2 linked regions of the Caballeronia sp. TF1N1 genome follow. The protein of the gene in region 1 interacts with the protein of each later gene in a pairwise test. Links are inferred from orthologs where the notes say so. Each region holds a gene or a part of one and is shown in the gene's direction. Other genes may lie near its edges. The genes, in order: clpB and LDZ28_RS09040.

Region 1 (14,720 bases):
TCGCCCGAGAAAATTCCGCCCACGCCGATGATCGGCACATCCGCGCCCAGTTCGGCGCGCAGCTTGCGGATCACCACGTTGGACGCATCGAAGACGGGGCGGCCCGACAGGCCTCCGGTTTCCTCGCCGTGCCGCATGCCGCTGACGGCGGTGCGCGAGAGCGTGGTGTTGGTGGCGATCACGCCGTCGATACCGTGCGTGAGGACGGTTCCGGCGATCGACTTGATCTGCTCGTCGTCGAGATCGGGCGCGATCTTGAGCGCGAGCGGCACGAGCTTGCCGTGAAGATCGGACAGACGCTGCTGCTTGTCCTTGAGCGCGCCGAGCAGCGAATCCAGTTCGCCCGCGCCCTGTAGCTGCCGCAGATTCTTCGTGTTCGGCGACGAGATATTGATCGTCACGTAGCTCGCGAACGGATAGACGCGTTCGAGGCAGTACAGATAGTCATCGGCGGCGCGTTCTATCGGGGTATCGGCGTTCTTGCCGATATTGAGCCCCAGGATGCCGCGATAGCGCGCCGCCTGCACGTTGGCGACGAACTGTTCGACGCCGCCGTTGTTGAAGCCCATGCGGTTGATCAGCGCGCCCGCTTCCGGCAGCCGGAAAATGCGCGGCCGCGGGTTGCCCGGCTGCGCGCGCGGCGTGACCGTGCCCACTTCGATGAAGCCGAAGCCGAGCGCCGCCAGTCCGTCGATGCACGCGCCGTCCTTGTCCAGTCCCGCCGCGAGACCGACGGGATTGCGGAACGCGAGGCCCATCACGTTGCGCGGCGAGTCGGGGCCGCGTTTGGCAAGCATGCCGGCGAGTCCGGTGCGGCCGGCCGCGCCCAGCATGCGCAGGGTGAGGTGATGAGCGTCTTCCGCGTCCATCTTGAACAGATGCGAGCGCGCGAGCGGGTAAAGGGAGCTGAACACGAAGTGAACGCCTGCGACGGCGAGTTTTTTGAGACCCGCTATTTTAGCGGCTTTGCAGAGGGCGCCGGAGTGGATGGTTGCGGCGCGAGTTTTTGTCGGCGAGGTGCGGCGATTCGGGGAAGCGGTTGTTTCCTGCCGATGGGGCTTTCCGAACGTCAAGCGCAAGGTTGCCGCGCGCGAGGCGCTTGCTACTTCGGCTGACTCACGTTGTGGATGCGGCCCGGCATCGGCAAGGTCCCGGCGGAAAGCGTCGTTGCGGGATCGAGCGGTGACCAGCGGCCATCGATCAGCCCTTCCAGCGGCCGGAAGTTGGCCTTGTACGCCATCTTTTCGCTTTCGCGAATCCAGTAGCCGAGATACACGTGCGGCAAGTCGAGGCTCTTCGCCTGCTCGATCTGCCAGAGGATGTTGAACGTGCCGAAGCTCGTGTGCGGCAGGCCCGGCTCGAAGAACGTGTACACGGACGAAAGCCCGTCGCCGAGAATGTCGATCATGCTGATCATGCGCAATGCGCCGGGCGTGTCCGCGTTGCCCGGCTCGCGGAATTCGACGAGCCTCGAGTTGATCCTGCTTTGCAGCAAAAACTGTTCGTACTGGTCGCGGCTGTCGCGATCCATGCCGCCACCCGCGTGCCGCGCCGATTGATAGCGCATATAAAGCGCGTAGTGCTCTTCGTCGTAATGCAGCGGCGCGACGCTCGCGACGAGATTGCCGTGCTGCTTCCAGACGCGCCGTTGCGTGCGGTTCGGGGCGAAGCGCGCCACCGGCACGCGCACCGGCACGCAGGCACGGCAACCGTCGCAATACGGGCGATACGTGAACACGCCCGAACGCCGGAAGCCGGCTTTGACGAGTTCGGTGTAGACGTCGGAATTGATGAGATGGCTGGGCGTCGCGACTTGCGAGCGTGCCACGCGTCCTTCCAGATAACTGCAAGGATAGGGCGCTGTTGCATAGAATTGCAGCGCGGAAAGCGGTGACAGCGGCAGCTCGTTCGGATGTGTCACGTTGGCGGCTCTCGTATCGCGGGCGTCTCGTCGTTGCTGGTTTCTGGTTGCCTGGTTGATGCCTGTCCGGTGCCTGGTTCCGTTCCGGTGTCCTTGCGTCGTCTAGCGCTCGATCAGTTCCGCGAGAACCGATTTATCGAAACGCCAGGGAATCGGCGCATCTTCGACCGCGTGACGCAGATGCGTGACGAACGCGCGGCGGCCGATCTCGCGGCCGCCCAGCGACGCCAGATGCGCCGTATTCTGCTGACAGTCTATCATCCCAATTTTATGGCGGCGCAAGTGCGCGACGAGCGCGGCGAGGGCGATTTTCGAGGCATCGGTCTTGTGCGCGAACATCGATTCGCCGAAGAACATCTTGCCGAACGACACGCCATAAAGCCCGCCGACGCGCCGCCCGTCGAACCACGTTTCGACGCTGTGCGCCTTGCCCGCGCGATGCAGCGTCGAGTACGCCTCAACGATTTCGGAAGTGATCCACGTGCCGCGCTGACCGTCGCGCGGCGTGTCGGCGCACGCGTGCATCACGGCGGCGAAATCGTCGTCCACGCGCACTTCCCAGAGCGGCTCGCGCGACACGCGTTTGAGCGTCTTGCGCAGCGAATCGGAGACTTTGAACTCGTCCGGAATCAGCACCATGCGTGGATCGGGACTCCACCACAGCACGGGCTGACCGTCCGAATACCACGGAAAGATGCCGCGCCGGTAGGCATCGACGAGACGCGCGGGCAAAAGCTCCGCGCTCGCGGCGAGCAGACCCGGCGCGCCGCTCGATGCGCCGAGCGCGCGCTCGACGGGCGGGAACGGATCGTCGTCGGCGAGCCAGGGAACCATGGTCGAAGCAGTCGATGCGCGAGGCGCTCAGCCTTCGCGCAGCGTGCGGAAGATGTCGCCCGTGTGCAGCGTGAAGTTGCCCGCGGCGCGGTCGGCGAAGAAGAAACGCAGCGTCTGGCCGACGGTCGGAAAGGCGATTTCGTCCCACGGAATCTCGCTTTCCTCGAAAAGACGCACTTCGAGACTTTCCTCGCCGGCGTCGATTTCGATATCGAGCAGACGCGCGAGATAGAACAGATGCACCTGATGCACGTGCGGCACGTTGAGCAGCGTGAAAAGACTTTGAATCTCGACGCGCGCGCCTGCTTCCTCGAGTGTTTCGCGCGATGCGCCTTCGCTCGTGGTCTCGTCCATTTCCATGAAGCCTGCCGGCAAGGTCCAGTAGCCGTAGCGCGGCTCGATTGCCCGGCGGCACAAGAGCACCTTGTCGTCCCACACCGGCACCGTGCCGACGACGTTGCGCGGATTCTGGTAGTGAACGGTGCCGCAACTGCCGCAAACGAAGCGCTCGCGGTTGTCGCCAGGCGGGACCGAAAGGGCGACCTCGTGGCCGCAGACGGAACAGAATTTCATGGAAATGGACGTGGGAAGTGTGGTGCGAGTGTATCACCGGCTCGGGGGTCGTCATGAAGGGCGGGTGAGGCGGAAAGCGGGGGCGCGATCGGTTGGTCGGGCGGAGCGCGCGCAGGCGACGCGAACGAAGTGAACGAAGCGAACGAAGCGAACGAAGCGAACGAAGCGAACGAAGCGAACGAAGCGAACGACACGAACGACACGAACGACACGAACGACACGAACGACACGAACGACACGAACGACACGAACGACACGAACGACACGAACGACACGAACGACCGCGAACGACACGAACGACACGAACGACACGAACGACCGCGAACGCCAGAGCGCTTCGCCTCACCGCCCATCTCGCTACAATGGTTGGCTGACGTTGCCAGCTACTCCCCATTCACGATTGACGGGCGCATCGCTCCGTACGAACTCCATGTCCACTTCTCCTCGTCCCCCGATGCTCGCGACCGCGCAAGCGCTCGGCCTTCTCCTCGACGCCGCGCATCGGGTCGATGGCACCGAGCGCATCGATACGCTCGATGCCGCGGCGTCGCTCGGCCGCGTTCTCGCCGCCGATGTCACGTCGCCGCTAGACGTTCCGCCAATGCACACCAGCTCGATGGACGGTTACGCCGTCCGCGCCGCCGATCTCGCCGGCGCGAGCGAGGCCGCGCCGCGCGCGCTGCCGGTGTCGCAACGCATTCCGGCCGGCCACGCCGCCGCGCCGCTCACGGCAGGCACGGCCGCGCGCATCTTCACCGGCGCGACGGTGCCTCCGGGCGCCGATACCGTCGTCATGCAGGAAATGGCGCGTGCGGCGGACGACGGCAGCATCGCGTTCGCGCACGCGCCCGCAGCCGGCGAATGGATCACGCAACAAGGCGCGGACATCCGCGGCGGTTCGGTGATCCTGCCTGCGGGCACGCGCCTCACGCCGCAAGCGTTGGGTCTCGCGGCATCGGTCGGTTGCGGCGCGCTCGATGTCGTGCGGCGCGTGCGCGTCGCCATCTTCTTCACCGGCGACGAACTGCGCATGCCCGGCGAGCCGCTCGCGCCCGGCGCCATCTACAACTCGAATCGCTTCGTGCTGCGCTCGCTGCTTGCGAAACTCGGTTGCGACGTGACCGACCTCGGGATCGTGCCGGATCGTCTCGACGCAACGCGCGAAACCCTGCGCCGCGCGGCCGGGGAACACGATCTGATTCTGACGTGCGGCGGGGTATCGGTCGGCGAGGAAGATCACGTGAAACCGGCGGTGGAAGCCGAAGGACGCATCGCCATGTGGCAGATCGCGATGAAGCCCGGCAAGCCGCTCGCGTTCGGCAACGTGCGACGTTCGGATGCCGCGCTCGGCGAAGCATATTTCATCGGCCTGCCGGGAAATCCGGTGTCGAGCTTTTGCACCTTCTTGCTGTTCGTGCGGCCGTTCCTGCTGCGGCTGGCAGGCGCGAGCGACGTCGCGCCGCGCGTCTACTCGATGCGTGCCGACTTCAGCCAAAAGAAGGGCGACCGCCGCAACGAGTTCCTGCGCGCGCGCGTGAACGACGCGGGCGGCCTCGATCTCTTTCCCAATCAAAGCAGCGCCGTGCTGACTTCGACCGTGTGGGGCGACGGCCTCATCGACAATCCGCCGGATCACGCCATCCGCGCGGGCGAGACGGTGCGCTTCATTCCCTTTTCAGAGTTGATGCGGTAGAAGGCCATCAAATGCATATCGAACTGAGATTTTTTGCGAGCGTGCGCGAAGCGCTGGGTGTCGCGAACGAGACGGTCAGCGTGCCGGACACCGTCGTGAATGTCGGCGATGTACGCGCCTGGCTGCGCATGCGCGGCGGCGCGTGGGCCGAAACGCTCGCCGAAGGCCGTGCGTTGCGCATGGCCTGCAATCACGTCATGACGGACCCGTCGCAGCGCATCACGGATGGCTGCGAAGTGGCGTTTTTCCCGCCGGTCACGGGCGGTTGACATGACGATCGTGCGCGTACAGGAGGCGGATTTCGATCTCGGCGCGGAAGTCGCCGCGCTGCGAGCGGGCAATCCGAAAGTGGGCGCGGTGGCGTGCTTCGTCGGCACGGTGCGCGACTTGAACGAAGGCAGCGCGGTCGAGACGATGGAGCTCGAGCACTATCCCGGCATGACGGAGAAATCGCTGCACGAGATTGCCGAGTCGGCGCGTGCGCGCTGGCCTGGGTCGGACGTGCTGATCGTGCATCGCGTGGGAAAACTGAAGCCGCTCGATCAGATCGTGCTGGTCGCAACCACGGCGATGCATCGCGGCGAGGCGTTCGAATCGTGCGCCTTCGTCATGGACTACTTGAAAACGCAGGCGCCGTTCTGGAAGAAGGAAAAAACCGACGCGGGCGAGCGCTGGGTCGATGCGCGCGAATCGGATGATACGGCGCTGGCTCGCTGGCAAAAGCCGAAAAGCTAAAGCGCGGCGATCGCCATAGGAAAAGGCGACGATCGCGGATAAGTCCACCGCTTACCGCGTGTTTGGCGAGACGAAAGCGGCGCGCGAAACCGCGCTAAGAGCGCTCGCAAACGGGTAAAAGCCAAAAACCTTGGGCGGCAAGACAAGCGTGATCGGCGAGGAAGAAAGCCGCGAGCGTCACTTCGTATCCGCCGAACGTCCCACGAACCTCGCTGGAAACGCCTCCCCCGGAGGCCGCTCCGCGAAACGCGGCTCTTCCCGGCCGCCGGTGCGCTGCCGTTTGAGCGCCGCGAGAAGTTCCTGCTGCGCGTCGGGAATCTTGTAATCCCAGCCGAACTTGCTCAATTGCAAACTGTGCGCGATCCGCAGTGCTGGTTCCATGAACTGCACGGCGGCGGCCGGCTCGTAACGCGCGTCCACGGTGTCGAGAAAGAGCGTAAGCCAGCGTGCGAAATGCTCGGGCGCGATACCTTCGAGCGGCCGATGCGCCTCCTGCACATTCCCGCGATACTGCTTCGTTCCCAACACGAGGCTCGACCAGAAGGTCGTCATTTTGGCGAGATGCTCGTCCCAGCGGCCCGTCAGTTCGCGCGAAAAGATCGGGCCGAGCAGGGGATCGTCATCGACACGGCGATAAAACGTCTCCACGAGCGTCCGGATGTTGGCTTCGTCCGGTTCCGCAAAGCGAGCCGGGCGGGCAGATGATTCGTGAAGGGTCATGGCAAATAAATGTTATGCGGATGCTTACACGCAAGCGTCAGCACATTATGCTGACGATAGGCGCTGTTTTGTCGCAAAATGTCGCGTCTTGAACAGCGATAATCCGACCGGTCGTTCAATTTTTCGTGGCAGGCCGCGTCAGGATCTTAGACCTTGTGTGTGCGCGGAGGTCGTTGTCGCTTGCGCACTCGCGGTGTTTTTCCGCGCATCCCGCGTCGCGCCGCTTTCGCCGTCTGCTCTTCGTTTGCCCGCGTGCCTCTGGCTCCGTTGTTCTCGATGCGCGTGTTCCGCGCACAAAATCATCGTGACATCATGCGACTGACCGACTACACCGACTACACCCTGCGCGTCCTGCTTTACCTTGCCGTGCGCCCGTCCCGCCTTTCGACCATCGGCGAGATATCCGAGGCCTATGGCATCTCAAGAAATCATCTGATGAAAATAGTCCAGCAATTGGGCGAACTCGGCTGGGTGGAAACGGTGCGAGGGCGTCATGGCGGACTGCGACTTGGCGAGCGCACGCCTTACCTGACGATCGGCGAGATCGTGCGCACAATGGAAAGCGACTTCGACATTGTCGGTTGTTTTTCGCGCGACAAGGCACACCGGCAATGCGTGATTCAGTCGGCCTGCTTGTTGCGCGGCGTATTCGCGACGGCGCGCGATGCCTTCCTTGCGGAACTCGACAAGCATACGGTCGGCGGACTCGCGCGTCCGGCGGATGAGCTCTCGCAGTTGCTTGGCATCGTGAGCGTGATTCCGGTATCGGTCGAGCGCATGCAAAGCTCGTCTGCCTGACGCGCGGTTCAGTCTTGCACGCGGCCGGACGGTGAACGAAAACCGGACGGACAGGTCATTCTCATGCGCCGACGCTCGCGCGGGCTTTCTCGAAATCAGGCGAAAAAGTGCGCGCAAGCGGCTAAACAAGGCTTGAAACCGGCCAAAAGCGCCTCATTTTGGTCGTATTCGAATTGGAGCTTTCAATAATGAGAATCGACAAACTCACCACCAAATTTCAGGAAGCGCTGTCAGACGCGCAAAGTCTGGCGGTCGGTCACGACAATCAGTACATCGAGCCGGTTCACTTGCTTGCCGCGCTGATCGCGCAGCAGGACGGTTCCGCGCGCTCGCTCATGTCGCACGCGGGCGTGCAGGTTCAGGCACTGCAAAACGCGCTCAACGACGCGATGAATCGTTTGCCGCAAGTGCAGGGCACGGACGGCAACGTGCAGATCAGCCGCGATCTCGCGGGCCTGCTCAACAACGCCGATAAAGAAGCACAGAAACTCAACGACACCTACATCGCGAGCGAAATGTATCTGCTCGCGGTCGCGGACGACAAAGGCGAAGTGGGCCGCGTGGCCCGCCAGCATGGTCTTACGCGCAAGGCGCTCGAAGCCGCGATCAACGCGGTTCGCGGCGGCGCGCAGGTCGATAGCCAGGACGCCGAAAGTCAGCGCGAGGCGCTTAAGAAGTACACCGTCGACCTGACCGAGCGCGCCCGCGCAGGCAAGCTCGATCCGGTGATCGGCCGCGATGACGAAATTCGCCGCTCGATCCAGATTCTGCAACGCCGCACCAAGAACAATCCGGTGCTGATCGGCGAACCGGGCGTCGGCAAGACGGCTATCGTCGAAGGACTGGCGCAGCGTATCGTCAACGGCGAGGTGCCCGAAACGCTCAAGGGCAAGCGCGTGCTGTCGCTCGACATGGCGGCGCTGCTCGCGGGCGCGAAGTATCGCGGCGAGTTCGAGGAGCGGCTGAAGGCCGTGCTGAGCGATATCGCCAAGGACGAAGGCATGACCATCGTCTTCATCGACGAGATTCATACGATGGTCGGCGCGGGCAAGGCCGAAGGCGCAATGGACGCGGGCAACATGCTCAAGCCGGCGCTTTCGCGCGGCGAATTGCATTGCATCGGCGCGACCACGCTCGACGAATATCGCAAATACATCGAGAAGGACGCGGCGCTCGAGCGGCGTTTCCAGAAAGTGCTGGTCGACGAACCTTCGGTGGAAGCGACCATCGCGATCCTGCGCGGCTTGCAGGAAAAGTACGAGTTGCATCACGGCGTGGAGATCACGGACCCGGCTATCGTCGCGGCGGCGGAGTTGTCGCATCGCTATATCACGGACCGTTTTCTGCCGGACAAGGCGATCGATCTGATCGACGAAGCGGCGTCGCGCATCAAGATGGAAATCGATTCGAAGCCCGAAGAGATGGACAAGCTCGACCGCCGTCTCATCCAGTTGAAGATCGAACGCGAGGCCGTGAAGAAGGAGAAGGACGAGGCATCGCAAAAGCGTCTGCAACTCATCGAGGAAGAAATCGACCGGCTCAATCGCGAATATTCGGATCTCGAAGAAATCTGGACCGCCGAAAAGGCCGCCGTGCAGGGCAGCGCGCAGCTCAAGGAAGAGATCGAAAAGGCGCGTGCGGACATCGCGCGTTTGCAGCGCGAAGGCAAGCTCGAGAAAGTGGCCGAACTGCAATACGGCAAGCTGCCCGAACTCGAAGCGCGTCTCAAGCAAGTGACGCAGGCCGAGTCGCAGGAGCAGAACAACCCGACGCGTCCGCGTCTTTTGCGCACGCAAGTGGGCGCCGAGGAAATCGCGGAAGTGGTGTCGCGTTCCACGGGCATTCCGGTGTCGCGCATGATGCAGGGCGAGCGCGAGAAGCTGTTGCAGATCGAGGGCAAGCTGCACGAGCGTGTGGTCGGTCAGGACGAAGCCATCGGCGCGGTGGCCGACGCGATCCGCCGTTCGCGCGCGGGTCTGTCCGATCCGAACCGTCCGTATGGCTCGTTCCTGTTCCTGGGGCCGACGGGCGTCGGCAAGACGGAACTGTGCAAGGCGCTGGCCGCGTTCCTGTTCGATTCGGAGGATCATCTCATTCGTATCGACATGAGCGAGTTCATGGAGAAGCACAGCGTCGCGCGTCTGATCGGTGCGCCGCCAGGATACGTCGGCTATGAAGAAGGTGGCTATCTCACCGAAGCCGTGCGTAGAAAGCCGTATAGCGTGATCCTGCTCGATGAAATCGAGAAGGCGCATCCGGACGTCTTCAATGTGCTCCTGCAAGTGCTCGACGATGGCCGCATGACCGATGGACAAGGCCGCACCGTCGACTTCAAGAACACGGTGATCGTGATGACGTCGAACCTCGGTTCGCATGTCATCCAGAGCATGGTCGGCGAACCGCACGAAGCGGTGAAGGACGCCGTCTGGGAAGAGGTGAAGCTGCATTTCCGGCCGGAATTCCTGAACCGGATCGACGACGTGGTGGTGTTCCACTCGCTGGATCGCGCGAATATCGAATCGATCGCGAAGATTCAGTTGCAGCGTCTGCACGACCGCCTGGCCAAGCTTGACATGCAGTTCGACGTGTCGGATGCGGCGCTCGAACAGATCGGCAAGGTCGGCTACGACCCGGTGTTCGGCGCGCGGCCGTTGAAGCGCGCGATTCAGCAGGAGATCGAGAATCCGGTCGCCAAGCTGATTCTGGCTGGCAGGTTCGGACCCAAGGACGTCATTCCGGTCGATATCAAGGACGGGAAGTTCGTGTTCGACCGCGTAGTGCACTAAAGGCGGTTGATCGCTGCTTGTTTTTCGGCGGCGATTTCTAAAGGGCGATGGGTGATCCATCGCCCTTTTTGTTTGGCGGCAGCGGGAACGATCGATGACGCCAACGCCGCGGCCCGCAAAACAAAAACCCCGCAAGGCGACCGCTTGCGGGGTCCAACACAAACGCGATGAATCAGACTCAGCCTTGTTTCGGCGCTTCGTTCTTGCCGAAGAGACCCGCCAGGCCGCCTAGCGATCCGAGCACACTCGACAGATCCATCTGGCCATTGGCGGGCACTTCGCCGTTCGGCGTCGCGCGGTCGACGATATGCGGAAGCACCGCCGCGAGCATGCCCGACAACTGATCGCTCGACACGCCGGCTTTCTGCGCGAGCGCACCGACGTTGTCCGAGCCGAGCGCGTTGTTCAGCGTGTCCGGGCTGATGGGCTTGTTTTCGCCCGTGCCGATCCATGACGACACGATGTCGCCCGCGCCCGCCTGATGAAAGCGCTGGATCAGCCCCGCGATACCGCCCGGCTGGTTGTTGACGAATTCGAGCGCCGCCGTGATCAGCGCAGCCTGGCCGGATTGACCGGGTTGGCCGCCTTGTTGCGACGAGTTGCCGAGGGTGGAGGCGAGGATATCGATTAGGCTCATGGCAGTCTCACTACGAGAAGTTGCGGGGTGGGGTGGCTCGCGTGACGCGCTTGCATCGTGCGAAAAGAGCGAAACGCGAGCTTTGAGACGAACTACTTGAGGTTGAAGGGCGACGGCATGATGCGGTTGGCCGTCGCCTGCTCGCCTCGATCTTTTCTAACTTTTATTGACTGGCAGCCGCGGCGCTCGCGGCCTTGTCTTTCTTGCTCTTGCGCTTCGAAGGCTTCGCATCGCTTGCCGCGGCGGGTGTCGTCGTCGCTGCCGGCGCCGCGCTTGCAGCCGCCGCCGCGCTTGCGGCCTTGGACTTGCGCGAACTCTTTTTCGTAGCCGAAGCAGGTGTGGCGGTAGCCGGCGCTTGCGGCGTGGCGGCTGGCGTTTGCGCGGTGGTGGCCGCGGGCGAGGTTGCCGCCGTGGCGGCTGTCGATGATTTGACCGTCGAGTTGGACGGCGCGGCGCCTTGCGTGCTGCTCACGGCGGGCTTCGTGGTCTTGCCCGTGGGCGGCTGCGACGATCCGCCGATGGTCAGGCCGTTCTCCTCGAGCTTGGCCACGGACTTCGTTCCAAGACCCTTCACGCGCGTCGCGAGATCGTCGGCGTCCTTGAACGGGCCGTTCTTCGCGCGCTCGTCGACGATCGCTTTCGACTTCACCGGACCCAAGCCCTTCACGGAATCGAGCGCGGCTTGATCGGCCGTATTGACATCGACCGCGGCAAACGCGGTTCCGACGGACAGCATCAACGCAAAGCACAGCATCAGCAGCTTTTTCAGCATGACGGCACTCCAGGCAATGGAAAAGAATGATGAATCGATGCGTCCGGGCTTACGACAGAATAACGACTTTGCCGTTAAGCATAGGGCAAAAACAAGTCCCGAACGATGACGGCTCGCATTGTGCACGACCCCGCCGCGCGCACCACACGAGCGCACAATCTTTAACGTCGCGCAATGCAGATTGGATGACGCATCAATATTTTGCATGCTGCAAGGCAAGCTTCGGCCTTACCGCGACGGCCTTTGAGCAGTCTTGAGAAACGCGCCGCGCACTTCGAAGGCGATTGAATCGACCGCGTTGCCGCGCGCATTGACGAGTTCGAGGACGTGATGTCCCGGCCATGGCAGCCAGGCGACGCGCGCATCGCGGCCGAACGGCTTGCCGTCGAGACGCCAGGCGAGCGCGCCATTGCCCGAGCGTTCGAACCACACGCGCTGGCGCGCGGGCGGAATGTCGGGATCGAGCGCGAAGATGGTGCCATTGGTCGGCGCTCCGATGCGCGCCGCCTGGCTGTCCCCTTTGCCGCTCGCTCCGCTTGAGCCCGCCGCGTTCGCCGTGATGCCGATAGCGCTCATCTGCGTGCCGCGCACGAACCATTCCCCGCGCTTCGGTTCGATATCGTTCTGATACGCGACCTGCGTTTCGATCACGCCCGACGGCGCGGTTGGCGCGTGGCTGGCGGCTCGCCGATGCAGATAGCCGACTAGCGCATTCCACGCGGGCGCCGCGCCGGTGACGCCGGAGACGTCCCACATAGGCGCGCCATCGGCATTGCCGACCCACACGCCGACGGTGTATCGCGAAGTGAAACCGACGGCCCAGTTATCGCGCATGTCCTTGCTGGTGCCGGTCTTGACCGCGCTGAAAGTGCGCGTGGCGAGCACGCTGTCGAAACCGAAGGTGCGCGTGCGCGCGTTGTTGTCGGCGAGCATGTCCGTGACGATGAAACTCGCCTCCGGGCTGAACACGCGCTTTCCCGCAGGCGCGGCAGCGTGGCTCGCGAGATCGAACGACGGCCGCGCGACACCGCCGTTGGCCAGCGCGCGATATGCATTGGTAAGCGTGGCCAGCGTGACATCCGCGCTGCCGAGCGCGAGGCTGAAGCCGTAATAATCGCCCGCTTGCGTGAGCGGCAGACCGAGCGCGACCAGCGTCTTTGCAAAGCGATGCGGCGTGACGAGCACGAGCGCGCGCACTGCCGGTACGTTGAGCGACGACCCGAGCGCCGTACGCACGCTCACCCAGCCCTTGAAGTCGTGATCGTAGTTTTGTGGAATATAGAGGCCGCCGCCGGTGGCGAGATCGAGCGGCGCGTCGTCGAGCAGCGTGGCCGCGGTCAGGCGTTTTTCGTCGATGGCCTGCGCATACAAAAACGGCTTGAGCGTCGAGCCGGCCTGCCGCGCGGCGAGCACCGCATCGACTTCGGGCGCGTTCGACAAGCCGCCCGCCGAACCGACCCAAGCGAGCACATCGCCGGATGCGTTGTCGATCACCACCGCCGCCGCGTCGTGCACATTGCGCGGATGAGCCCGCGCGTTGAGTTCGGCAAGCGTGCGCGCGAGCGTGTCGCGCGCGAAGCGCTGCACATGCGCATCGAGCGTCGAGCGCACGCGATCGCCCGCCTTGGGATGCGTTTCGCTTGCAACGCGCCGCGCGAAATGCGGCGCGAGCGCGTCGTCGCCTTGTGCGAAGCCCGGCGCCGACGCGGTGCGTGTGAGCGTCAGTTGCACATAGCTGTCCAGGTTGACGCACGGGTCGTTCGCGTGCGTCTTGTCGCTCGTATGCAAAGCCTGCATGTCGCGCAAGATGACGCAGGCGCGCGACGCGACCTTGTCATAACGCGCATTCGGCGCGCGCACGAGCGCGGCGGCGAGTGCGGCCTCGCGTTCATCGAGCCCGGACGGCGCCTTGTTGAAAAGCGTCTGCGACAACGCCGACAAACCCACGATCTCGCCGCGAAACGGCACGAGATTCAGATACGCCTCGAGAATCTGATCCTTGCGCCAGCTCCGTTCGAGCCATAGCGCGCCTACTGTCTGCTGCGCCTTTTCGCCGATATTGCGGCGGCCGTTCGGCTTGCCGTTATCGTCGTCGATGAGTCCGGTGAGCTGCATCGTCACCGTCGATGCACCACGCGTGCGGGTGTTCCAAAGATTCGCCCATGCCGCCGCCGCCGCGCCGCGCCAGTCGACGCCCGCGTGGTCGTAGAAGCGCTTGTCTTCCGAAACCACGATGGCCTCACGCAACGCGGGCGAGACATCCGCAAGCGCAACCCAGTCGCCGCGCCGCGCGTGCGTATCGACACGCGTGCGTTGCAGCGGTTCGCCATCGCGCGACAACAGCACCCAGTCGGAACTGCGCCAGTTCGCGCGCACCTCGTCGAAGCTCGGCGCCGCGCACGCCGCCGTTGCCACGACGCAGCCGATCAGAAAGCACAGGGCGCGCTTCACGGCGTCACTTCGCGCTGGCGGCGAGCGGCTTCACGACGACCGTCGCGTTGGGCAATGCGCCGAACGATGACGGCGCGTAGAGCGCTTCCACACGCGTCGGCGGCAGGCCGAACGAACCGGCGTTATTCAGCCGCATCGTGTATTCGACTTGCAGCTTGCCCTTCGGCAGATAGTCGTAATACGCGCGATACCCTTCGAAACCGCGTTCCACGAAGGCAGGCCACGAACCGCGATCCGGCTTCTCGCCGGAAGTCGCCGCTTCCGAGTCGCGTCCGAGACCGGAGCCGAGAATGGTCGCGCCAGCGGGAATCGGATCGTTGACGACGACCCAGGTCATGTCGCTTTGCGCGTCGATGTCGAGATGCACGCGCACGATGTCGCCGCGCGAGAGCACGCCCTTCACGGCGGGATCGACCGGCGTCACCGTCTTCACGATGCGATAGCCCGCCGCGAACGGCGCCTTCAACGCGACGGCCGCAAGGCTTTCGATGGTTGCCCAAGGTTTGCCCGTGCCGTCTTGCGTCAACGTGAGCGAGCCGGTTGACCACGGCAGCAAGCTGCTGCGCGTGTTGACACTCTTAGTGATCGGGGTCGCCGACGACGACGCCGATGCAGGCGCGGCAGCGCTCCAGTCCACGCTCTGCGTCGCCGCGCCCAGCGCAATGTTCGTGCGTCCCGTGACCGGCGTGCTTTCGAAAATTTGCGAGAAGCGTCCCACCGCGAGCGAGCCCCAAAGATTGGCGGTCGTGGTCTGCCATGCGCCGTTTTTCTGCAGCGCGAGGAGGCCGGCCACGAGTCGC
Region 2 (14,237 bases), 280 kb from region 1 along the record:
GGTGTCCTTGGTGTAGGTGCCCATCGAGCGGCCGCGATTGAGCAGCGTAAAGGAGTCGCCGATCGGATAAGCGTGGTGCACGTTGTGCGTGATGAAGATCACGGAAATGCCTTTTTCGCGCGCCTTGTGAATCAGCTTCAGCACGTTGAAGCTCTGCTTCACGCCGAGCGCGGCGGTCGGTTCGTCGAGAATCAGCACACGTGCGCCGAAGTGAATGGCGCGCGCAATCGCGAGACATTGCTTCTCGCCACCGGACATGGTGCCGATAGGCTGATGCGGATCGCGCACGTTGATGCCCATCTCCGCGAGCTTCGCCTGCGAAGTCTCCGCGGCAAGATCGAGATCCATCACGCTGAAGAGACCGAAGCGTTTCTTCTGCGGCTCGCGGCCCATGAAGAAATTGCGCGCAACGGACAAGAGCGGCACGAGCGCGAGATCCTGATAAACCGTGGCGATGCCCAAATCCAGCGCTTCCTTCGGCGACTCGAAGCGCACTGGCTTGCCATCGACGAGATAGTCGCCGGCGGACGGCGTATGCACGCCCGCCAGCGTCTTGATGAGCGTGGACTTGCCCGCGCCGTTATCGCCCAGCAGGCAATGCACTTCGCCGCGTCGCAGGCGCAAGGTCACGCCGTTCAATGCGATGACCTTGCCGAAAAACTTGCTGACGTTTTCCAGCGCGAGAATGTTGTCGTCGTTCATGGCGTTGGCCTCACTGAGCTTGCGATACGCGACGGCGCACGTAGTGATTGAACAGCACGGCGAGCAGCAGCATCACGCCGAGAAACACGCGGAACCAGTCGGAACTCACGTTCGTATAAGTGATGCCGATCTGCACGACGCCGAAGATGAGCGCGCCGAAGCACGCGCCGACGACCGAGCCATAACCGCCCGTCAAAAGCGTCCCGCCGATGACCGCCGCGATGATCGCCTCGAATTCCTTCTGCAGGCCGCGATCGGCCGCTGCCGAGCCGATATCGCACACCTGCAGCACGGCGAAGAGACACGAGCAGAAGGCGGTGAGCACGAACAGCGAAATCTTCACGCGCCGTACCGGCACGCCGACGTTCTTGGCCGCGTTGGCGTCGCCGCCGACCGCGAGAATCCAGTTGCCGTAGCGCGTCTTGGCGAGCACGAAGGCGCAGACGGCGGCGAGCGCGAGCCACCAGATGATGACCTTCGGAATGCCCGGCACGAGCGGCTGGCCGTTATCGAGCAACTGACCGATCCCCATGTGCGCGAGCCACGCGAAGAGGCCGTGCAGCGCGACGCCGCGAAAGAGCGTGTCGGCGAGCCAGTCTTGTTGAGCGAGATCGCCGACGCCGGAAATGATGGTGCGATCCGCGAACATGATCGAGAGCGCGAGCGTGAGGCCGCGCAGGATGAACAGAAACGCGAGCGTGACGATGAACGAAGGCAGCCGCGTCTTCATCACGAGGTAGCCGTTCAACGCGCCGAGCAGCATGGAAGCGACGAACGCGAAGAGAATCGACAGCGAGAACGGCCAGTGCAGATAAACCGAGGGCAGCGCGACCATCATGCCCGCGAAGCCGATCATCGAGCCGATGGACAGATCGAACTCGCCGGCGATCATGAGAAGACACGCGCCGACCGCGAGCAAGCCGAGGTAGGCCGCGACCTGCGACCAGTTCATCACGCCGTCGAGGTTGAACATGCCCGACGAACCCGCCGCGAAGCCGAATACGATGAACACGAGCACGGTGCCCGAGATCGCGGCGAACTCCGGCCGGTTCAACAGATGGCCGAACCACGATTGCCGGCGCACGCGTTCGTCCGAGGGCTTTGCTGCCTCCTGCGTCTCGGCCGACTCTGGCTGTGGATTCGCATGTGGAGGGTAATGCTTGCCGGCTACGCCCATGATGGCTCCTTGACTGACCGATGCGCGCGCTCCTGCCGCGTCGGGAATAGACGCAGCAGACGCACGACGTTCCGCGGAAATGCAGTGATAGCGGGCGGCGCTGAAAAGACGGCCGCCCTGAACGGTCAACGATATTGACCGGCGTATTTCACGACCTTGTCGAGATTCTCTTTGGTGATGAAGCCCGGACCCGAACGAATGTTCTTCGGTCCATACGACGGCGCGAGGCCATACGTTTCGAGACGCGCCTTGAACTTCGGATTCGCTTCGAGAATCTGGCGAATCTTCACCGGGTCCGTGGTGTGATCCTTCTTGACGATAGCGAGCACGGCCACGGGGATATAGCCCTGCAAGTACGGTTGCTGATCGATTGCGAACTTGATCGTGCCGTCCTTGATGCCCTTCGCGATGTCATCGGAAAAGTCGAAGGTCACGAAATAGAGCTTGTTTTGCAGGCCCATTTGCGTGACGGCCTTGAGCGTCGCCGAGGCGGGCGTGGGTCCGAGCGTGAGTACAGCCTGCGTATCGGGATGATTGCGCAGGTAAGCCGACACCTTCGACTGAATCTCCGTCGGGTCCTGACCGGAGTCGATGGTGGACGCCTTGTAGTCGACGCCGATGGCTTCCGCGAAGCCACGGCAGCGGTCGAATGACACCGTGTTGGTCGCGATATGGTTCACGCACAGGAACGACTTGACGCCCGCGGCCTTCGCCTTTTCGCCTGCGGCCTTGCCCGCCACGTATTCCGGCTGGCCGATATGCATGATCGCCTTGAGTTGCTCGCTTTGCTCTTCGGTGCCCGAGTTGATCGTGACGAGCGGAATCTTCTTCGCCGTCACCTTGTTGAGCGCGCTCTTCAATACATCGAAGTCCGCGATGGTGGTGATCACGCCGTCGTAATTACGCGCGGCGGCCTGTTCGATGAGACGCGACATATCGGCAATGTCGCCGTTTGGCGGATTGCGATAGTCGGTCTGGACGTTGAAGTCCTCGTCGGCCTGCTTGATCGAATTCTTGATGACGTTCCACCACGAGTCCGAGTCGGGCGCGTGGCTGATGAGGACGAACTTGGCGTCGGGCGCCGCGTGAGCGGGGGACGCCGTCAACAAGGCTGTGCTGCTCAGGATTGCGGCTGCCGCGAGCGCGCGCAACGCGGCTCGGCCATTGCGAATGGTCATTGTCTCCACCTATCTCGGTTTGTTGTTTGATCTGACTTTTCCGCGAGCCGATGCGGCCGTTGCTTGGGGCCGCTTCGAACTCAGCACCAAGAGTAGGCCAAGTTTTCCCGGTCTGCAATAGGAATTGCACCGATGCCATAAATGGAAAATACGTTCCATTTTCCTTGCAGCCTTCCTATAATCGCTGCCACGGCGTCTGCCTTCGCGGCGCCATCGACATGAGCTATCCATGCAGGATGAGACCAGCACCGACGTGCAGAGCGTCGACGATCTGATGCAGCGCATCACCGACGCTTACGACACGTTGCCGCGTCAGTTGAAGAACGTCGCGACGTATATCGAGCAGCATCGGTCGAGCGTGATGATGGATCGTACGAGCGATATCGCCACCGCGTGCGGCGTGCATCCGTCGGCCGTGGTGCGCTTTGCGCAGCGCTTCGGTTTTTCGGGCTTCTCGGACTTGCAGGCCGTGTTCAGGCAGGCGTTCGCGGGCGGCAATGGCTCGCAGCAGAGTTATCAGCAGCGCATTCGCAAACTCATCGACGAAAAGGCGGGCGATGCCTCCGGTGTGTCCGTGGCGCGCGAATTCATCGCGGCGAGCCGCACGGGGCTCGACGAACTCGAAGCCGGTCTCGACGACGAACAGTTCGACGCCGCCGTGGAAATGCTCGAACACGCGGAGAACATCTATGTGATCGGCGTGCGGCGCTCGTTCGCGGTGGCGAGCTATATCGTCTACGCGTTGCAGCACACGAGAAAGCGCGTGCATTTGATCTCCGGCATCGGCGGCATGTTCCGCGAACAGGTCAAGAGCGTGAGAAAGGGCGACGTGGTCGTGGCCATCAGCTTCGCGCCTTATGGCAAGGAAACGCAGTATTGCGTGCGCGCTGCGCAGCATCACGGCGCGAAGACGCTCGTGATCACCGACAGCCAGCTTTCGCCGCTCGCGCGTCACGCGAGCGCGAGTCTGCTCGTGAAGGAGGGCAGCGCGTTCGCGTTCCGCTCGCTCACGAGCACCATTTGCTTGTGCCAGGCGCTGTTCATCGCGCTCGCGTACCGGCTCGAACTCAACGTAGAAGAATCCAAGGAGACAGGCGGCTATGACGATTGACGTGGCGGTATTCGGAGCAGGGCGCATTGGCAAGATTCACGCGGCCAATCTCGCGCGGCAGCCTGGCGTGCGCCTCAAGTATGTCGTCGATGTGAACCGCGAGGCCGCGTCGGCGCTCGCTGCGCAATACGGCGCGCAAGTCGCCGATGTGGATGCCGCCATGGGCGACGCCTCGGTGGGCGCGACGGTCGTCTGTTCGAGCACGGACACGCATGCGGACCTGATCCTCGCATCGGCGGCGCAAAAGAAGCACGTGTTCTGCGAGAAGCCCGTGGACCTCACGCTCGAACGCGCGCGCGCCTGCGCCGATGCCGTGCAGAAAGCGGGCGTGGTCTGCATGATCGGCTTTCAGCGGCGCTTCGACCCGACTTTCTCGGCATTGAGGGCGCGCGTGGAAGCGGGCGAGATCGGCGAACCGGAAATGCTGATCGTGACGAGCCGCGATCCGGGCGCGCCGCCCGTGGAATACATCAAGCATTCGGGCGGCATCTTCAAGGACATGCTGATCCACGACTTCGACATCTTCCGCTGGATGCTCGACGACGAAGCCGACACGCTGCACGCCACGGGCAGTTGTTTGTCCGATCCCGCCATCGCGGAAGCCGGCGATATCGATTCGACAGCCGTCACCATCCGCACGAAACGCGGACGCCTGTGCCAGATCAACACGGCGCGGCGCTCGGGCTACAGCTACGATCAGCGCTTCGAGGTGCTCGGCAGTCTCGGCATGCTGCAAGCGGGCAACGTGCGTCCGACCGAAGTGACGGCATATTCGACCAAGGGCGTGTCGAGCGACGTGCCCGAGGCGTTCTTTCTCGAACGGTATCGCGCGGCGTATGCCGCGGAAATCGCGCATTTCTTCGATGCCGTGACCCATGGCAAGCCCGTGCGCACCACTGTTGCCGACGGCCTCAAGGCGCTCGAACTCGCCGAGGCCGCGACGCTTTCGTGGCGCGAAAAGCGCATCGTGAAGCTCGGGGAGAACGCGGCATGAGCGCGGTGCGGGTGGGCATTGTCGGGCTGGGGCGGCTCGGCCGCAGACACGCGGAAAACCTCGCGTGGCATGTGCCGGGCGCGCGGCTCGTCGCGGCGTGCAGCCCGGTTGAGCAAGAGCGCGAATGGGCTCGCGACAACCTGCCGGAAATCGCGCTCCATGCCGATTACGCCGACTTGCTGACCGATCCGTCCATCGACGCCGTGTGGCTCGTCACGCCGACTTCGCTGCACGCGCGGCAGATCATCGCCGCGTTGCGCGCGGGCAAACACGTGTTCTGCGAGAAGCCGCTGTCGCTCGATCTCGCCGAATGCGACAGCGTGATCGAGGAGCACGCGCGGCATGCGCATCTGCATGTAATGATCGGCTTCGTGCGCCGTTTCGATGCGAGTTATCGAGATGCCTTCGAGCGCATTGGCGAAGGCGCGATCGGCCGGCCGTTCATGGTGCGCTCGCAGACCTGCGACAAGAATGATCCGGATGGTTTTTTCGTGCGTTTCGCGCCGACATCGGGCGGACTCTTTCTCGATTGCAGCGTGCACGACATCGACCTCGCGCGCTGGATGCTCGGTAATCCGAAGCCCAAGCGCGTGTTCGCGAGCGGCACGATAGCAATCCACGAAGGCTTGCGCGAATGTGGCGATATCGACAATGGCGTGGGCACGATCGAATTCGACGACGGCCGGCTTGCCGTGCTATACGCTTCCCGCACGATGGCTCATGGCCACGACACGCAGACAGAAGTCATCGGCACGGCGGGCGCGCTTGCCATTGGGCGCAATCCGCGTGCGAACCGCGTCGAGATCGCCGATGCACACGGCATGCGAAACGTTTGCACGCCGACTTTCTTCGAGCGCTTCGAAGATGCGTTTTTACGCGAAGCGCAAGCCTTCGTCGCGCTCGTGCGAGATGGCACGCCGACCGGCCTCACGCTCGACGATGCGCGCGAGGCGACGAGGATTGGCATCGCCATGCGGCAGGCATATGAGACCGGGCGCCCGGTGGACTTGTGAACGCTGCGTTAGAATCGGGCCTTCGATGTTTCGCAACACGCAAGGCTTAACGGAATTCAAATCGCGATGGAAGTTCACAAGGAAGTCGACGCGCGCGGGCTCAACTGCCCGTTGCCGATCCTGCGGGCAAAGAAAGCACTCGCCGACATGACGAGCGGCCAGATTCTGAAGGTGCTCGCCACCGACCCCGGATCGCAGCGCGATTTCGCGGCGTTTGCAAGGCAGACCGGCAACGAGATCGTCGAAGTAACCACGCAGGACAAAGTGTTCACCTTTCTGATGCGACGCCGCTGAAAAGGAAAAAGCCCATCACATGACGCGATGGGCTTTTTTTTCGCCTGCCGACGCGGGCGAATTCGACTTACTTCAACTCAGCTAGCCAGGTTCGGCGAGCGCGTGCGCAAATACTCGTCGAAGTCTTTCGACACTTCCGGATGGCGCAGCGCGAATTCCACCGTCGCCTTCAGATAGCCGAGCTTGCTGCCGCAGTCGAAGCGCGTGCCGTGGTACTTGTACGCGAGCACTTGTTCGTCCGACAGGAGCGACATGATGGCGTCCGTCAGTTGCAGTTCGCCGCCCGCGCCGGGCTTGATCGAGCGGATGTGATCGAAAATGCGGGGCTTCAGCACATAGCGGCCGACCACGCCGAGGTTCGACGGCGCAACGGCCGGTTCCGGCTTTTCGACGATACCCGAGAGCTTGAAGATGTTGTCTTCCCACTCCTTGCCGTCGATGATGCCGTAGGACTTCGAATCTTCCGCCGGGATTTCCTCGACGCCGATCACCGAGCTGTGATAGTGGTCGAAGACTTCGATCATCTGCGACATCACGGGCGGCTTGCCGTACAGCAAGTCGTCCGCGAGGATCACGGCGAACGGGTTGTCGCCGACGAGCTTTTCGGCACACAACACCGCGTGGCCGAGACCGAGCGCTTCGGCCTGACGCACGTAGAAGCAGTCGACATGGCTCGGCTTGATGCTGCGCACGAGTTCGAGCAGCTTGTCCTTGCCGCGCGCTTCCAGTTCGGCTTCGATCTCATAAGACTTGTCGAAGTGGTCTTCGATCGCGCGCTTGCTGCGCCCGGTCACGAAGATCATTTCGGTGATGCCGGCGGCCATTGCCTCTTCCACCGCATATTGAATCAGCGGCTTGTCGACGACGGGCAGCATTTCTTTCGGGCTCGCCTTGGTCGCGGGGAGGAACCGAGTGCCGAGACCCGCGACGGGGAAAACCGCTTTGGTAACTTTTAGCATGTGATAACCCTGATCCTCTTAATCATTTGGAACGTCGAGCAGTTGGGCGAACGGACGAACATCCCCGATCACGCGGCGATGCTACTTCACGACAGCCCAATCAGACAGGCAGCCGCAAAATTTGCGCCCGAAGTTTCTCGATAGTGGTTTCGTATTCTGCCAGCCTTTTTCGCTCCTGTTCAACGACGGCGGGCGGCGCTTTTGAAACAAAGCTTTCATTTCCGAGCTTCGCGTTACATTTGCCTGCTTCGACAGTCAGGCGGTCTACTTCCTTCGTGAGACGCTCGCGTTCGGCGGCGACATCGATCTCCACCTTCAGCACGAGTTTGTTCGCGCCGACGATCGCCACCGGCGCACCTTCCGCTTCGGCATCGAGCGCGGCTTCGTCGTCGATGATCTTCACTTCGGCAAGACGCGACAGTGCGGCGACGTACGGCGCAAACGTATGGAGACGCGCGGCGTCGCCATGTGCGAGCAGCGGCACCTTCACCGCGGGCGACAGGTTCATTTCGCCGCGCAGATTACGGCATGCGTCGATGACAGCCTTGAGTTCGGACGCCCACTGTTCCGCCGTTTCGTCGATCTTCTTCGTCTCGGCGCGCGGATAGGCCTGCGTCATGATCGACAACTCGCCTTCCTTCGTGCCTTCGGGCAAAACGTCGGTCAGCGGCGCCACCTTCTGCCACAGCGCTTCCGTGATGAACGGGATGATCGGATGCGCGAGCCGCAGCACCGTCTCCAGCACGCGCAACAGCGTGCGGCGCGTGGCGCGCTGCTGCTCGGGCGTACCGGTCTGGATCTGCACCTTCGCGAGTTCGAGATACCAGTCGCAGTATTCGTCCCAGACGAACTTGTAAATTGCGCTCGCAACGTTGTCGAAGCGATAGTCCGCGAAACCCTTTTCGACTTCCGCTTCGACGCGCTGCAGGAGCGACACGATCCAGCGGTCCGCCTGCGAATAATCCGTGTAGCCGCCCGGGCCGCAATCGCCCGGCTTGCAGTCGCCGGGGTTCGCAAAGCCGCAGTCGTGGCCTTCGCAATTCATCAACACGAAACGCGTGGCGTTCCAGAGCTTGTTGCAGAAATTGCGATAACCCTCACAGCGTGCCAGATCAAAATTCACATTGCGACCCAGCGTGGCCATGGAAGCCATCGTGAAGCGCAGCGCGTCGGTGCCGAAGGCCGGAATGCCTTCCGGAAATTCCTTACGCGTTTTCTTTTCGATCTGCGCGGCGGCCTTCGGATTCATGAGGCCGGCGGTGCGCTTGGCGACGAGCGGTTCGAGCTCGATGCCATCCACGATATCGATGGGATCGAGCGTATTGCCCTTGCTCTTCGACATCTTCTGGCCTTCCGCGTCGCGCACGAGGCCGTGCACGTAGACCGTGTGGAACGGCACCTTGCCGGTGAAGTGCGTGGTCATCATCACCATCCGGGCAACCCAGAAGAAAATGATGTCGAAGCCCGTCACGAGCACGGTGGAGGGCAGGAACGCGTTCAGTTCGCTGGTTTCGTCCGGCCAGCCGAGCGACGAGAAGGGCACGAGCGCGGACGAGAACCACGTATCGAGCACGTCTTCGTCGCGGCGCAGCGCACCTTTGTAGCCCTTGGCGTCGGCTTCGGCGCGAGCTTCGTATTCCGTCTTCGCGACGAAGATCTCGCCGTTTTCGCCATACCACGCGGGAATCTGATGGCCCCACCACAACTGGCGCGAGATGCACCAGTCCTGGATGTTTTCGAGCCATTGGTAGTAAGTTGTGGTCCAGTTCTCGGGCACGAACTTGATCTGCCCGCCGCGAACCACGTCCAGCGACGTTTCCGTGATCGACTTGCCCGGATTGAACGTGCCTTCCGGCGCGGCCTTGGTCATTGCGACGAACCACTGGTCGGTCAGCATCGGCTCGATGACCACGTTGGTGCGGTCGCCGCGCGGCACCATGAGCTTGTGCGGCTTCACGGACTCGAGCAGGCCGAGCGCTTCGAGATCCTTCACCACTTCCTTGCGCGCGTCGAAGCGATCCATGCCGCGATATTTCGCGGGCGCGTTGTCGTTGATCTTCGCGTCGAGCGTGAGGATTTCGATCTGCGGCAGCTTGTGGCGCTGGCCGACCGCGTAGTCGTTGAAGTCGTGCGCGGGCGTGACCTTCACGACGCCCGTGCCGAACTCGCGGTCCACGTAGTCGTCCGCGATCACCGGAATCTCGCGGTCGCCAAGCGGCAGCACGACCGTCTTGCCGATCAGATGCCGATACCGCTCGTCTTCGGGATGCACCATCACCGCAACGTCGCCGAGCATGGTTTCGGGCCGCGTGGTCGCGACCGTCAGATGGCCGGAGCCGTCGGGCAGCGGGTACTTGATATGCCAAAGGCTGCCGTTTTCTTCCTCGCTGACGACTTCGAGGTCGGACACGGCCGTGCCCAGCACCGGGTCCCAGTTCACGAGCCGCTTGCCGCGATAGATGAGCCCTTGCTTGTACAAGGTCACGAAGACGTCGCGCACGGCGGCGGACATCTTGTCGTCCATCGTGAAGTATTCGCGCGACCAGTCGATGGAAGCGCCCAGACGCCGTACCTGATTCGTGATGGTCGAGCCGGATTCCTGCTTCCACGCCCAGACGCGCTTCAGGAATTCCTCGCGGCCGAGGTCATGGCGGGAGATTTTCTTGGCGTCGAGCTGGCGTTCGACGACGATCTGCGTGGCAATGCCCGCGTGGTCCGTGCCCGGCACCCACAGCGTGTTTTCGCCGAGCATGCGGTGATAGCGCGTCAGGCCGTCCATGATGGTCTGGTTGAACGCGTGACCCATGTGCAGCGTGCCGGTGACATTCGGCGGCGGCAGTTGAATGGAGAAATTCTTCGCGCCTTCCTGGAAGGTCGGGGCGGAGTAGCCGCGTTTTTCCCATTCCGGGCCCCATTGGGACTCGATGTTCTGAGGCTCGAAGCTCTTCGCAAGCGTGTTGTCGCTCATCGTGAAATCTGCCGAAAAATGCGTGAAAAGTGCGGGGTAATCCCTGATTATAAGGTTCGAGCGAGTCAATCGGACGAATTCCGGATGGCCTGCGGCCAAGCGCGGATGCCAGGCGCCGGCGACGCCATCGGCGCGGTCTTATAATGGTCGGCCCGCCGCCAGAGACTTTGGCCCGCTTTTCGCCGTCCACCTGCTCCCATGCCCGACCTGCTCGCGAACCTCAACCCCGAACAACTCGCCGCCGTGACGCTGCCCAACGAGCCCGCGCTGATTCTCGCCGGCGCGGGCAGCGGCAAGACGCGCGTGCTCATCACGCGAATCGCGTGGCTGATCCAGCAGGGCTACGCGTCGCCGCCGACCATTCTCGCCGTGACCTTCACGAACAAGGCCGCGCGCGAAATGATGTCGCGGCTCTCGGCGCTCTTGCCCATCGACACGCGCGGCATGTGGATCGGCACCTTCCACGGCCTGTGCAACCGCATGCTGCGCGCGCATTATCGCGACGCGGGGCTGCCGCAGACTTTCCAGATTCTCGACACCGCCGATCAGCTCTCCGCCATCAAGCGGCTGATGAAAGGGCTCAATGTCGACGACGAAAAATATCCGGCGAAGAACCTTCAGTACTTCATCAACAACGCGAAAGAGCAGGGCTTGCGTCCGAAGGACGTGGACGCCACGGACGCCTTCAACCGCAAGTTCGTCGAACTGTACGAAGCCTACGATCAGCAATGCCAGCGCGAAGGCGTCGTGGATTTCCCCGAACTGCTGTTGCGCTGCCACGAACTGCTCGCGTTCAATGCGCCGCTGCGCGCACATTATCAAGCGCGCTTTCGCAATATCCTCGTCGATGAGTTTCAGGACACCAACAAGCTGCAGTACGCGTGGCTCAAGCAGCTGGCGGGCGAGAGCAACGCCATCTTCGCGGTCGGTGACGACGACCAGTCCATCTACGCGTTTCGCGGCGCGAACGTCGGCAACATGCACGACTTCGAGCGCGAGTTCCGCGTGCGCAATCTCATCAAGCTGGAGCAGAACTATCGCTCGCACGGCCATATTCTCGATACCGCGAACTTCCTGATCGCCAACAACTCGCGGCGGCTCGGCAAGAACCTGCGCACGGATGCGGGGCACGGCGAACCGGTGCGCGTCTACGAAGCCGCGACGGACTCGCAGGAAGCGGGCTGGATCGTCGAGGAGATCAAGGCGCTCATCAATACGGGACTCGCGCGCGGGGAGATCGCGGTGCTGTACCGGAGCAATGCGCAGTCGCGGACCATCGAGCACACGCTCGTGAACGCGGGCATTGCGTATCGCGTGTATGGCGGCTTGCGCTTCTTCGAGCGTCAGGAAGTGAAGCATGCGCTCGCGTATCTGCGTCTGATCGACAACCCGAATGACGACACGGCGTTTGCGCGCGTGGTCAATTTCCCGACGCGCGGCATCGGTGCGCGCTCCATCGAGCAACTCGCCGACGCCGCGCGTCTCTACAACTGTTCGATGGCCGCCGCCGTGCCCTACGTCACGGGAAAGGCAGGTTCGAGCCTCGGCGCATTCGCCACGCTCGTCGCGAAGATGCGCGCCGAAACGCAGCAGATGAGTCTGCCGGAAACGGTCGAATACGTCGTGCGCGCGAGCGGTCTCGCCGCGTTCTACGAGACCGAGCGCGAAGGCCAGGACCGTCTGGAGAACTTGCAGGAAGTGGTCAACGCGGCGGCGGCGTTCGTGAGCGAGGAAGGCTACGGGCTCGATACCCCCGCGCGTTCCGTGCCGCTGCGCCCCGGCGCGACGGCGGCGCCGGAAATCGTGAGCGAGGACGGCGAGATCGAAGTGCTGGACGCGCCCGGCATTGCCGATCCCGCGCAGAACCCCGACACCATGACGCCGCTCGCGGGGTTTCTCTCGCATGCATCGCTCGAAGCGGGCGACAACCAGGCGCAGGCCGGCCAGGATGCCGTGCAACTCATGACCGTGCACGCGGCGAAAGGGCTGGAATTCACGGCGGTGTTCATCACCGGACTGGAAGAAGGGCTCTTTCCGCACGAGAACAGCGCGCAGGAAACCGACGGCCTCGAAGAAGAGCGGCGGCTCGCTTACGTGGCGATCACGCGGGCGAAAGAGCGGCTTTATTTGTCGTTCGCGCAGAGCCGGATGCTGCATGGACAGACGCGCTACAACATTCGCTCGCGCTTTTTCGACGAATTGCCCGAAGGCTCGCTCAAGTGGCTCACGCCGAAGATCGAGCCGGGCGCGCGTTGGGGCGGGCGCGCGGATAACGCCGGCTGGGGCCGCGACTGGTTCGCGCGCCCAGGCCAGGAGCGCGGCGGTTCGGCTTACGGCGGTTCCGCCGCGTCCGCACCGGCGTTGCCGTCGTTCGCCAACGAGCAGCGCGCGGCGGAAAGCGGCTTCAAGGTCGGACAAGCGGTGTTCCACACGAAGTTCGGCGAGGGCACGGTGATCGGGCTCGAAGGTTCCGGCGGCGATGCGCGCGCGCAGGTTCGCTTCAAGCGGCACGGCGAGAAATGGCTCGCACTCGCGGTGGCGAAACTGCAAGCGGTCGAATGACGATGCTCGGCATCATGGCGGCGCTGCCGCAGGAACTGGGCGATCTCGTCGCGCAGATGCATGCGGCGGGCGAAGTCGAGACGGTGACGCTCGGTCAGCGCGAGTATCACGTCGGCCATGCGCATGGCGTGCGCGTGGTGGCAACGCTCGCGCGCATCGGCAAGGTCGCGGCGGCGGCGACGGCGAGCGCGCTCATTCACGTGTTCAAGGTCGATGCGATCGTTTTTACGGGCGTCGCGGGCGGCGTGCATGCAAATGTCCGGGTGGGCGACATCGTCATCGGCGATACGCTCCTGCAGCACGATCTCGATGCCTCGCCGCTTTTCCCGCGCTATGAAGTGCCGCTTCTGGCCCGCTCTCATTTCGCCGCCGATCCCAGCTTTTGCAATGCGCTCGCGCTGGCGGCCGCGAGTTTCATCGCCGATGAGGGCAGCTCGCTTGCCGAGCGCTTCGCGGTGCATGCGCCGCGTGTGCATCGCGGGTTGATTGTGAGTGGCGATCGCTTCGTCGCGAGCAACGAAGGCGTGCTGGCGCTGCGCGACGCTTTGCCCGATGCGCTCGCGGTCGAAATGGAAGGCGCGGCGCTCGCGCAGGTTTGTTTCGAACACGCGGTGCCGTGCGCCGTCGTGCGCACCATCTCGGATACCGCCGATGCCGCCGCGCCTGAATCGTTCGCGGAGTTTCTCGTGGCGATCGCGGGTGCGTATTCGTCGGGGATTCTGGTGCGGTTTCTTCGGTCTGTGCATTAGCTCCAACGCTCGGGTTTTCCCTTCTGCCGCCAGACCATTTGCCGCTTGTAATTGAGAATGATTCTCAATACAATGCATCGCAAGCGCGGATATCGGCATGCCGCAAAGAAGCGCGAACCGCTGCTTCGACGACCGCCATCCCGGCCTGATCCGAGACACAGCGCTGCCGTCAGCGCTTATCCGTAGCTTTGCATCGGGGCCGAAGCCGGCGCGAAAACGCCGCCTTCGTCCGACCAACGAGGCCCGAACATACATGACCAACGATTCCATTCCCACTGCCATCGGCTTGACGCGCGAGCAGGGCGGCGTATCCGAGGCAGGCGAAATTCACGAGGCGCGCAACGAATGCGCGGTCGCGGCCAACGCCGCAAAAGTGCTTGAAACCACGCGTCACGCGTGGAGCCAGGCATCGGAAGCACCGAAAGAAACCGCGCGCCGGTTGCCGCGCGCCACGAAACCGAAAAAGCGGGCCGTGCCGCGACAGTCGCGCTGGCCGAGCCTGGTTGCCGCGCTGAATTACTGGAGTCCAA

Evidence for each region.
Region 2: the proteins of clpB (region 1) and LDZ28_RS09040 interact in binary tests that used the Escherichia coli proteins (3 or more experiments, as listed by UniProt). The link is inferred for Caballeronia sp. TF1N1 from one-to-one orthologs.

The regions. Positions count from the first base shown.
Region 1 is NZ_CP084626.1:1,666,951-1,681,670, reverse strand. The notes cover bases 7,076-10,261. They hold clpB (ATP-dependent chaperone ClpB), read left to right. Parts: upstream 7,076-7,462; coding sequence 7,463-10,060; downstream 10,061-10,261. Other genes in these bases: LDZ28_RS07730 (YidB family protein), read right to left, coding at 10,239-10,261; LDZ28_RS07740 (Rrf2 family transcriptional regulator), read left to right, coding at 7,076-7,274. Outside these bases: LDZ28_RS07780 (quinone-dependent dihydroorotate dehydrogenase), read right to left, coding at 1-914; LDZ28_RS07775 (arginyltransferase), read right to left, coding at 1,103-1,921; aat (leucyl/phenylalanyl-tRNA--protein transferase), read right to left, coding at 2,024-2,755; LDZ28_RS07765 (NUDIX hydrolase), read right to left, coding at 2,783-3,328; gephyrin-like molybdotransferase Glp, read left to right, coding at 3,759-5,021; moaD (molybdopterin converting factor subunit 1), read left to right, coding at 5,033-5,290; molybdopterin synthase catalytic subunit MoaE, read left to right, coding at 5,292-5,756; LDZ28_RS07745 (group III truncated hemoglobin), read right to left, coding at 5,934-6,476; more of LDZ28_RS07740, read left to right, coding at 6,789-7,075; more of LDZ28_RS07730, read right to left, coding at 10,262-10,697; LDZ28_RS07725 (helix-hairpin-helix domain-containing protein), read right to left, coding at 10,861-11,469; pbpC (penicillin-binding protein 1C), read right to left, coding at 11,698-13,920; LDZ28_RS07715 (Ig-like domain-containing alpha-2-macroglobulin family protein), read right to left, coding at 13,925-14,720. UniProt on the Escherichia coli protein: Part of a stress-induced multi-chaperone system, it is involved in the recovery of the cell from heat-induced damage, in cooperation with DnaK, DnaJ and GrpE. Acts before DnaK, in the processing of protein aggregates.
Region 2 is NZ_CP084626.1:1,946,577-1,960,813, reverse strand. The notes cover bases 5,153-7,855. They hold LDZ28_RS09040 (sulfurtransferase TusA family protein), read left to right. Parts: upstream 5,153-6,241; coding sequence 6,242-6,469; downstream 6,470-7,855. Other genes in these bases: LDZ28_RS09030 (valine--tRNA ligase), read right to left, coding at 7,529-7,855; galU (UTP--glucose-1-phosphate uridylyltransferase GalU), read right to left, coding at 6,547-7,428; LDZ28_RS09045 (Gfo/Idh/MocA family oxidoreductase), read left to right, coding at 5,159-6,175; iolG (inositol 2-dehydrogenase), read left to right, coding at 5,153-5,162. Also shown: LDZ28_RS09070 (ATP-binding cassette domain-containing protein), read right to left, coding at 1-702; LDZ28_RS09065 (ABC transporter permease), read right to left, coding at 713-1,879; LDZ28_RS09060 (sugar ABC transporter substrate-binding protein), read right to left, coding at 2,005-3,057; LDZ28_RS09055 (MurR/RpiR family transcriptional regulator), read left to right, coding at 3,287-4,168; more of iolG, read left to right, coding at 4,158-5,152; more of LDZ28_RS09030, read right to left, coding at 7,856-10,396; LDZ28_RS09025 (UvrD-helicase domain-containing protein), read left to right, coding at 10,595-12,958; LDZ28_RS09020 (5'-methylthioadenosine/adenosylhomocysteine nucleosidase), read left to right, coding at 12,955-13,707; LDZ28_RS09015 (hypothetical protein), read left to right, coding at 13,961-14,237. UniProt on the Escherichia coli protein: Involved in thiosulfate metabolism.